One region of the Ornithinimicrobium avium genome, then DNA from elsewhere that is predicted to be linked to it. Evidence: predicted binding sites of a transcription regulator. Region 1 holds the regulator's gene; the other holds the start of a gene.

What was found. The regulator LexA, encoded in region 1, represses DNA repair genes until DNA is damaged. The targets are predictions, from matches to a motif close to TCGAACANNTGTTCGA.
Region 2: DV701_RS05095 (DUF6504 family protein) is a predicted target of LexA. The motif match lies at 2,654-2,669, and genes of this name have one in related genera.

The regions. Positions count from the first base shown of each region.
Region 1 covers NZ_CP031229.1:1,372,413-1,376,617, forward strand. Annotated here, with positions in the region: gene DV701_RS06215 (RecQ family ATP-dependent DNA helicase) at 1-988, opposite strand, end outside; gene DV701_RS06220 (hypothetical protein) at 1,120-1,662, shown strand; gene DV701_RS06225 (LysM peptidoglycan-binding domain-containing protein) at 1,726-2,127, opposite strand; gene lexA (transcriptional repressor LexA) at 2,356-3,084, shown strand; gene DV701_RS06235 (PRC-barrel domain-containing protein) at 3,209-3,541, opposite strand; gene DV701_RS06240 (PRC-barrel domain-containing protein) at 3,640-4,140, opposite strand.
Region 2 covers NZ_CP031229.1:1,115,911-1,120,115, reverse strand. Annotated here, with positions in the region: gene DV701_RS05110 (lytic transglycosylase domain-containing protein) at 1-687, opposite strand, end outside; gene DV701_RS05105 (Rv2175c family DNA-binding protein) at 970-1,314, shown strand; gene DV701_RS05100 (polyprenyl synthetase family protein) at 1,373-2,446, opposite strand; gene DV701_RS05095 (DUF6504 family protein) at 2,690-3,037, shown strand; gene DV701_RS05090 (SAV_6107 family HEPN domain-containing protein) at 3,094-3,627, shown strand; gene DV701_RS05085 (DNA polymerase III subunit alpha) at 3,685-4,205, shown strand, end outside.

The DNA.
Region 1 (4,205 bases):
GATGCACGACGAAGCCGAGGTCGGGCTTGTCGAAGCCCATGCCGAGGGCGCTGGTCGCCACGAGCGCCTTGACCTGGTTCTCCCTGAGCGCGGTCTCCAGACGTTCGCGCTCCTCGGGGTCGGTGCGCCCCGTGTAGGCCGCTACCTCGTGCCCCGCGGTCCGTAGCGCCTCGGCGACGTCCTCGGCGGCGGCCACCGTCAGGCAGTAGACGATGCCGCTGCCCGGCAGATCGGTCAGGTGGGCGACGATCCAGCCCAGCCGTTGCTCCGGGGTGAGCCGGGGCAGCACGCCCAGGCGCAGTGAGGCCCGCGCCAACGGACCACGGACGGTGCGCACGACCGCACCCCCGACGCCGAGCTGCTCGACGACGTCCTCGACGACCCGCTCGTTGGCGGTGGCCGTCGTCGCCAGGACCGGCGTGCCCTCCGGGAGCGCGTCGAGGAGGGTCCGGATACGCCGGTAGTCCGGACGGAAGTCGTGACCCCAGTCGCTGATGCAGTGCGCCTCGTCGACGACCAGAAGCCCGCAGCGGGCCGCGAGGTCGGGCAGCTGCTCCTCGCGGAAGCGCGGGTTGTTGAGCCGCTCCGGACTGACCAGGAGGACGTCGACCTCGTCGGCCGCCAGGGCCGCCCGCACGGTGTCCCACTCGGTGGCGTTGGCCGAGTTCATCGTCACCGCCCGGACGCCGGCCCGGGCGGCCGCGGCGATCTGGTCGCGCATCAGGGCCAGCAGGGGGGAGACGATGATCGTGGGTCCGGCGTGCTGGGCCCGCCGCAACGCGGTCGCCACGAAGTAGACCGCGGACTTGCCCCACCCGGTGCGCTGCACGACGAGCACCCGCGAGCGCTCCTGCACCAGGGCGAGCACGGCGTCGAGCTGCCCGTCCCGGAACTGCGCACCGGGGCTGCCGACCAGGCGGCGCAACGCGTCGTGGGCCGTGGCCACCAGCGTCTCGTCGGGGGTGCCGACACCCGCTCCCTCGACCATGGTGGCTCCTGCCGGGTCCTCGCTGCGCGTCATGCCCCGACCGTAACCGCCTCCTCCGACAACCACGTCGGCACATCCACAGGCGCGCGCCGGGATTGGGTCTGGCGCTGCGGGTGTGGTGCCATGGAATCATGACCGAGCCCACCTCGATGCCCTTCCAGGACGACGCACGCCGCGACGGGGCACCTCAGGACGACCCCGGCGTGGCGCCCGAGGAGTCTCTACCCTCCGGCCTGCTCCCCCCGGCCGAGACCGAGACCGACCTGCTCGCCGCACGCGTCGAGGGGCCCGAGGACCACGAGGGGATGACCGCGCTGTGGCGGGCCACGATGGGCCTGCCCAGCTGGTGGTTCATCGCGGTCGGCGAGGAAGGGCTCGAGTCGCCGGCGGCTGCCGAGATCGACGACCAGCTGATGCTGCTGACCTTCACCAACGCCGAGCGGGCCCGGCACTTCGCGGTGCAGAACGGCATGATCCGCGCGGACGAGGACATGCGGGCGATCTCGCTGGAGCCGCAGGAAGTCGTGAGCTCCGCCGACGTCTACCTCTCGGCCGAGATCGCCGGGCTCATGTTCGACCCGCACCTGACCGGCTACTTCATCTCCACCGAGCAGCTGCCGGTGGTGTGGCAGGCCATTTCCGCCGGCGAGGAGCAGGGCAGCGAACCGGGCTGAGCGGACCGGACCGCGGCTCTGCGAGCCGGCGGCAGCCGCATCAGAGAGCGGCCGCCTGCCGCGTCAGCGGCCGGGGATCACGAGGGTCTGGCCCGCTGCGATGTCGGTCGTGCTCAGCCGGTTGGCGCGCTGGATGTCGGTGACGGCCTGGCTCAGCGGAACCTCGGGCAGCTGCTCCGCGGCGAGCTGCGAGAGGGTCATCCCCGGCTCCACGGTCACGGCACTGCTGGCACCGGCTGGTCCCAGCGCGCTGACGAGGGAGGCCACGGCCAGGACCAGGACGAGCACGACGGTGCTGGTCAGGGTCAGCCGTCCGCGCCGGGTGATGCGCAGAGGATCCGTCGTCCCGGCGACCCGCTCGTGCGGAGCGACGACGCGCAGGTGGCCACCCCGACGCCGGGAGGCCGGGACGCCGAACGGCTCGGCACCGGCGACGGGGAACAGGTCGACGACTGCTGTGCTCATGGTGGTCCTCCTCGTGGTCATCAGACGCGTGTGCGATAGCACGTCTGTCCTATGTCTAGCACGAGTGTCCGGCTTTGTCGACACGCCGATCGAACAGATGTTTGCTCGATCCCTCCGTGCGCCGTACGCTGTGTGCATGTCAGGAACTCAATCAGCGACCACTGACAAACCCTCTGACCTGGCCTGACGGTCAGGACCTGGCAGCCGGAGGAGACGGGGAAGAAGGACATGGCAACGATCCACGAGATGCCCGACCGCGACGGGGGCGCCAAGCTCACCAACCGTCAGCAGCGCGTGCTGGCGGTCATCCGCGACTCGGTCGACGCCAGGGGCTACCCGCCCAGCCTGCGCGAGATCGGCGAGGCGGTGGGCCTGACCTCACCCAGCTCGGTCGCCCACCAGCTCAAGATGCTCGAGCGCAAGGGCTTCCTGCGCCGCGACCCCCACCGCCCCCGGGCGATCGAGGTCGTCGTGCCCGGGTCCGGCGACGGCGTGGGCTACCGGCGCGCCACCGCGGGCTCGCAGCGCAATGAGCCGGCTGCGGACGCCTACGACGAGACGGGCATCGGCGACGCCCGTCCCGAGGCGTCCTACGTCCCCGTCGTCGGGCGGATCGCCGCCGGCGGGCCGATCCTGGCCGAGGAGGCCATCGAGGACGTCTTCCCGCTGCCCCGCCAGATCGTCGGCGAGGGCGAGCTCTTCCTGCTCAAGGTCGTGGGCGACTCGATGGTCGACGCGGCGATCTGCGACGGCGACTGGGTCGTGGTGCGCCGACAGCCCACTGCGGTCAACGGCGACATCGTCGCCGCGATGCTCGACAACGAGGCGACGGTCAAGACCTACAAGAAGAGCAAGGAGAAGGTCTGGCTCATGCCGCACAACCCGGCCTACGAGCCGATCGACGGCGACCACGCCGTCGTGCTGGGCAAGGTCACCGCCGTCCTGCGACGCGTCTGACCGGACCGACGAGCCTCGTCCGACGCCGGCTGCCACGTGCGTCGGGCGACCCCGCAGCGCCGCCCCACTCGACCGGGGCGGCGTTGTGCTGCCCGGGTGTGCGGCGTCCGCTGTGCGGACCGGCTCAGGCGGAGGGCGCCGGACCGTCGTCGACGACGTAGTACTCGAACAGGTCCTGCTCGTCGTCCTCGGACAGGTGCCCGTCGCACGGGATGTCGGGGGCGCCCTTGATCATCGCGGTGCTGTAGGGCACCCGGATCTGGGTGTGGACGATCTCGGCGGTGCTCAGCGGGACGAAGACCCGTCGGCCGCCGAACCACCCGGTCCGCACCGTGACCCAGGCAGGTTCGCCAGTCTTGTTGTCCAGGTAGACCTGGCCCATCGTGCCGACCTTCTCGCCGCCCTGGTCCACCACCTCGGCGTCGTACAGGGCGTTGAGCTGCTCCTGCGAGATCACGTCATCCTCCTGGTTCCTCGGCCGCCGCTCGCGAGACGGCCAAGGATGAGCAGACCACACCTGAGGGCCAGGTGCCAATTCCGTCCCGGCGCCGCGGGTCAGGGACGCTCGTGGCGCCGCAGCACGGGCCGCTCCGCGAGTTCGTCGGGGTCGCCGCGCAGGATGTTGAGCGGGGCGCCGGTCACAGCCTGCTCGGGGGTCAGCGTCCCGTCGCCGACGACGTCCGAGCCCTCCTCGCGCCATACCCCGGGGCCGTCCCCGCCGAGCGGAGCGTCCGCGCTCTCCTCGCCCTCCTCCAGCGCGTAGTAGCGCCGCAGCTCGGCGACCAGCTCGGGCCCGAGGTGCTCGTCAGGCTCGACGGTGGGCGCCTCGCGCACCTCCTCGCCGGAGACCGACACGCGCAGACCTTCCTCGGTGCGCTCGGCGCCGGAGAGCGGCACGGGGTGCTCACGGTGGCCGAACCACCCGGTGTGCACCGCGATCCAGGCCGGCCGACCAGTCCGATCGTCCAGGTAGACCTGGCGCACCGGTCCCAGCCGGTCGCCGTCGACGCTGCGCACCTCGAGGTCGTAGAGGCCGTCGATCTCTTCCTGCGTCACGTCCACGTCGCTCCTCCAGCCTTCCGGGCGCGCCGGGGGGCGCGCTGCTCCCCTCATCGCACCAC
Region 2 (4,205 bases), 260 kb from region 1:
CAGCTTCTGGCCCGGGTGGATGAAGGCGCTGGAGGAGATGCCGTTGGCCCGGGTGAGGGCGCTCACGCTGGTGCCGTGCCGGGCCGCGATCCCGGACAGCGTGTCGCCGGAGCGGACGGTCACCGTCCCGCCGGACCCCGAGGAGGACGCCTTGCCCGAGGACGTGGACCGGGAGGCCTCGGTGGCCGCCCCGCGCCCCGGCGCGGCCGCCCCGGGCAGCCTGAGGAGCTGGCCGGGGTAGATGATGCGCGTGTCGCGCAACCCGTTGGTCGAGGCGAGCGCGGCCACGGTGGTCCCGTGCCGCACGGCGATGTGGGAGAGCGTGTCACCGTGGCGGACGGTGACGGTGCCGCCCGAGCCCCTGCTGCTGGTGCCGGCGCCACCCGCCGTGGACGACTTCGCAGGGCTCCCCGGCGGGGAGGCGACGACGGGGCCGCCCTTGCCGGGGATCAGCAGCGTGGTCCCGGGCAGGATCCAGCGGCCGCCGTCCTTGAGGCCGTTGGCGCGCACGACCGACTGCGCCGAGACCCCGTAGCGGGCGGCGATGCCGTAGACGGTGTCGCCGGAGCGCACGGTGTGGGTCCCCGTGGTGCGCGCGAGCACGAGCTCGGAGCTGTGCAGCGCGGACGGCACGTAGGCGACGGTGGGCAGATCGGCGGGCGGCATCGCCGCGAAGAGCGGGCTCACGGTTGTGGGTCCTCCGGGGGCGTGGGAACGAGTGCAGGACAGCAGCCCCCGGGCGGCCGTGACTGGTGATGCGCAGCCGGACCACTGAGGCTGAAGGGACAGTACCCCGAAGTCGACCAGCGCACCAGCCGGTCGGCGTGTCGGACACGGACCCAGGTGTGTGTCTGTGGTAATGACACCGATGTCATTCATCGTCCCCTCGGGCGCCTTTCCCCTCGCGGTGAGGCCGCGCGCTCTCGGTGCGCCGGCTGTGCTTGACTTGCTGGCGTGGTAGCTGAGCACGTGACCGAGCCCGTCGAGTGGCTGACCGTCCCCGAGATCATGGAGCGCACCGGTGCGCCGCTGCAGGCGGTCAAGCGCTGGCTGCAGGACCGTGAGCTGGTCGGGGTGCGCCGAGGCCCGAACAGGGCGGTGATGGTCCCGGCGGGGTTCCTCCTCGACGACGGCCCTCTGCCGGCGCTGCGCGGCACGCTGACGGTGCTGTCCGACGGCGGCTTCTCCGACGCCGAGATCATCGCCTGGCTGCACGAGCCGGACGAGACGCTCATCGGAGGCAGCGCGATCGCCTCGCTGCGGACCGGCTCCAAGACCGAGGTCCGGCGCCGGGCCCAGGAGCGGGCCTTCTAGCGCCTGCCTCGACCGGCGGCGCGCGGCCGGGGCGGAGGTCCGTCCGGCCCGGGCCGTCTCAGGTCTGCCGGTCGGTGCAGATGGCGACGAGCCCGTCCAGCGCGGCCCGCCCCTCCCGGGTCAGGCCCTCCGCGGTCGCGAGCGACTCCCGCGCCGCGCGGGCCCCGGCAGCGATCATCTCCTCGGTGCGGGCCAGGGCTCCGGAGTCCTCGATGAGCCGGCGGCACCGCTCGACCGTGGCGTCGTCGAGGTCGGGGTCGCCCAGGCTGGCCGCGACCAGCTCCGCGTCGTCGGGGTCGGCGAGCTCCAGGGTGTGCGCGACGAGCGCAGTGAGCTTGCCCTCGCGCAGGTCGTCACCGGCCGGCTTGCCGGTGTGCTCGGGGTCGCCGAAGACCCCCAGCACGTCGTCGCGCAGCTGGAAGGCCTCGCCCAGGCCGGTGCCGTAGGCGGAGAGCGCCGCGAGCGTGGCCTCGTCGGCCCCGGCGGCGTGCGCACCGATGAGCAGCGGCTGCTCGACGGAGTACTTGGCGCTCTTGTAGCGGATCACCCTGCGGGACCGGGCCAGCCGCTCGGCGTATCCCAGCTCGCCCCAGCCGAGCGCACCCTCGAGCATGTCGAGGAACTGCCCGCCCATGAGCTGGGTGCGCATCCGGTCGAACTCCGGCCGCGCCCGCTCCAGGGCCTGCCGCGGCAGGCCGCTGGTGGAGAAGATCTCGTCGGTCCAGTTCAGGCACAGGTCGCCGGCGAGGATGGCCGCGGCGTGGCCGAAGCGTGCCGGGTCCCCGTTCCAGCCGTAGCGCTCGTGGGCGCGGGCGAAGGCACGGTGCGCGGTGGGTCGCCCCCGGCGCAGGTCGCTGTTGTCCATGACGTCGTCGTGCAGCAGGGCGGCGGCCTGGAAGACCTCCATCGAGGAGGCGGCCCGCACCACCGCATCGTCGTCGCTCCCGCCCAGCACGCGCCAGCCCCAGTAGAGGAAGGCGGCGCGCAGGCGCTTGCCGCCCGCGAGCAGCTCGGCGACGGAGTCGACGAGCGGGTCCATCGGGTCGCCGAGCTCGGCCAGGACCTCGCGCTGGCGCGCGAGGTGAGCCTCCAGGGCCTGCTGCACGCGGGCGCGCAGGTCGACGCCGTCCAAGGGATGGGCGTACGTCACAGGACCTCCTGGGCTCGGGGTGGCGTCCGCCCCGAGCCTACCCGCGCCGGGCCCGGGGTCCGGGCCATCCCCTCCCTGGCCCGGACCCGCGATCATCCTGCCCGTTCTGCCGACGGTGACCTGCGGGTTTTCCACAGGCGTGGGGTCAGGGGTTGAGGTTGTCGGTGCTGGCTCGTACATTTGTCTGTATCGAACACCGGTTCGAACAGATGGAGGGAGAGCGGGATGAGCAGGCGCTACCAGGACCCGGTCGAGGTCAGGGTCGGCGACCCGGTCGAGCACCGCGTGCGGCTGGAGCCCGGCTGGTGCCGCGGCGCGGAGCCGGCCGGCGGCGCGACGGACGTGCCCACCACCTTCCTGTGGCGGGGGCGGGTGCACCTCGTGCGCGGCGTGCTGGCCCGGTGGACCCAGCGGGTGCCCTGGTGGCGCCAGGAGGACCCGCCGTCGCGGACGGGTCCCCGTCTCGAGCAGGAGGTATGGCGTGTGGAGGCCACCGCGGGCCGCGCGCACGGGTCGGGCGTCTACGACCTGGTGCACGGCGAGGAGTGGCTCCTGGAGCGGGTCAGCGACTGAGTCGCGGCGCCCCACGGCGCAGGACAGGGCAGAGCAGAGCAGCGAGAGGACAGGACATGAGCACCACCACGACCGGCACGACCAGGACCGGCGACACGACCGGCAGGACCGGCGACACGACCGGCGACACGACCGGGACCGGCGACACGACCGGCGACACGACCGGCACGGGCCCGGGCCTGAGCGCGGGCGCCGTCCTGGACCTGCTCGACCGTTCCCGGGGTGGGCTGCTGCTCGCCTGCCACAGCGGCACGGCGGCCGAGCGCTACACCCAGGCGCACCTCGCGGCGCTGCGGGCCGGGGCGGCGCTGCTGGCCGCCCGCAGCGCACCGAGCCGGCGCACCCGGCCGCGCAGCGTGTGGGAGGTCCTGCCCACGGTCGCTCCCGAGCTGACCGAGTGGGCGGTCTTCTTCGCCACGTCGGGACGCCGCAGGCTCGCACTCGAGCGGGGCTCGGACCTGGTGACCGCCCGGGACGCCGACGACCTGGTCCGCTCGGCCGAGCACTTCCTGGAGCTGGTCCGGGCGGGGCTGCACCTGCCGTGCGGACTCCCGCTGCCCGGCGAGCTGGCCCCGGTCGCGAGGGGGTGAGCCCAGGTGCGCCCTCCCGACCCCCGGCCCGCCGTCCCTGGAGCTCTGTTCCCATCCATGCCCACCCATGACGACTTCGTCCACCTGCACGTCGCCTCGAGCGCCTCGATGCGCTACGGCGCCAGCCACCCTGCCGACCTCGTCGCCCGGGCCTCGGCCCTGGGGCAGCCCGCGCTCGCGCTGACCGACCGCGACGGGCTCTACGGTGCGGTCCGCTTCGTCCGGGCCTGCGGCGAGGCCGGTGTGGCCCCGGTGCTCGGGGTCGACCTGGCGATGGCGCCTGCCGGTGGCTGGTCGCCGGGCAGCCCGGAGGCCGCCCCGGGGCGGGTCGCGCTCAGCGGCGAGGCCGCGCTCGCCACCGGCCGGCGGCAGGGGCGCGTCCAACCGGTCAAGGGCGGCACGCTCGTCGACGACCAGCAGCCGCGCGTCGTCGTGCTGGCCCGGGGGCAGCAGGCGGGCCTGGCGCCGGGGGCGGGGTGGGCCAGGCTGTGCCGGCTCGTCACCCAGACCCACCTGGCGGGGGAGCGCGGCGTGCCGCGCACCCGCCACGACCTGCTCGCCCGCGCCAGCGCGCCCGT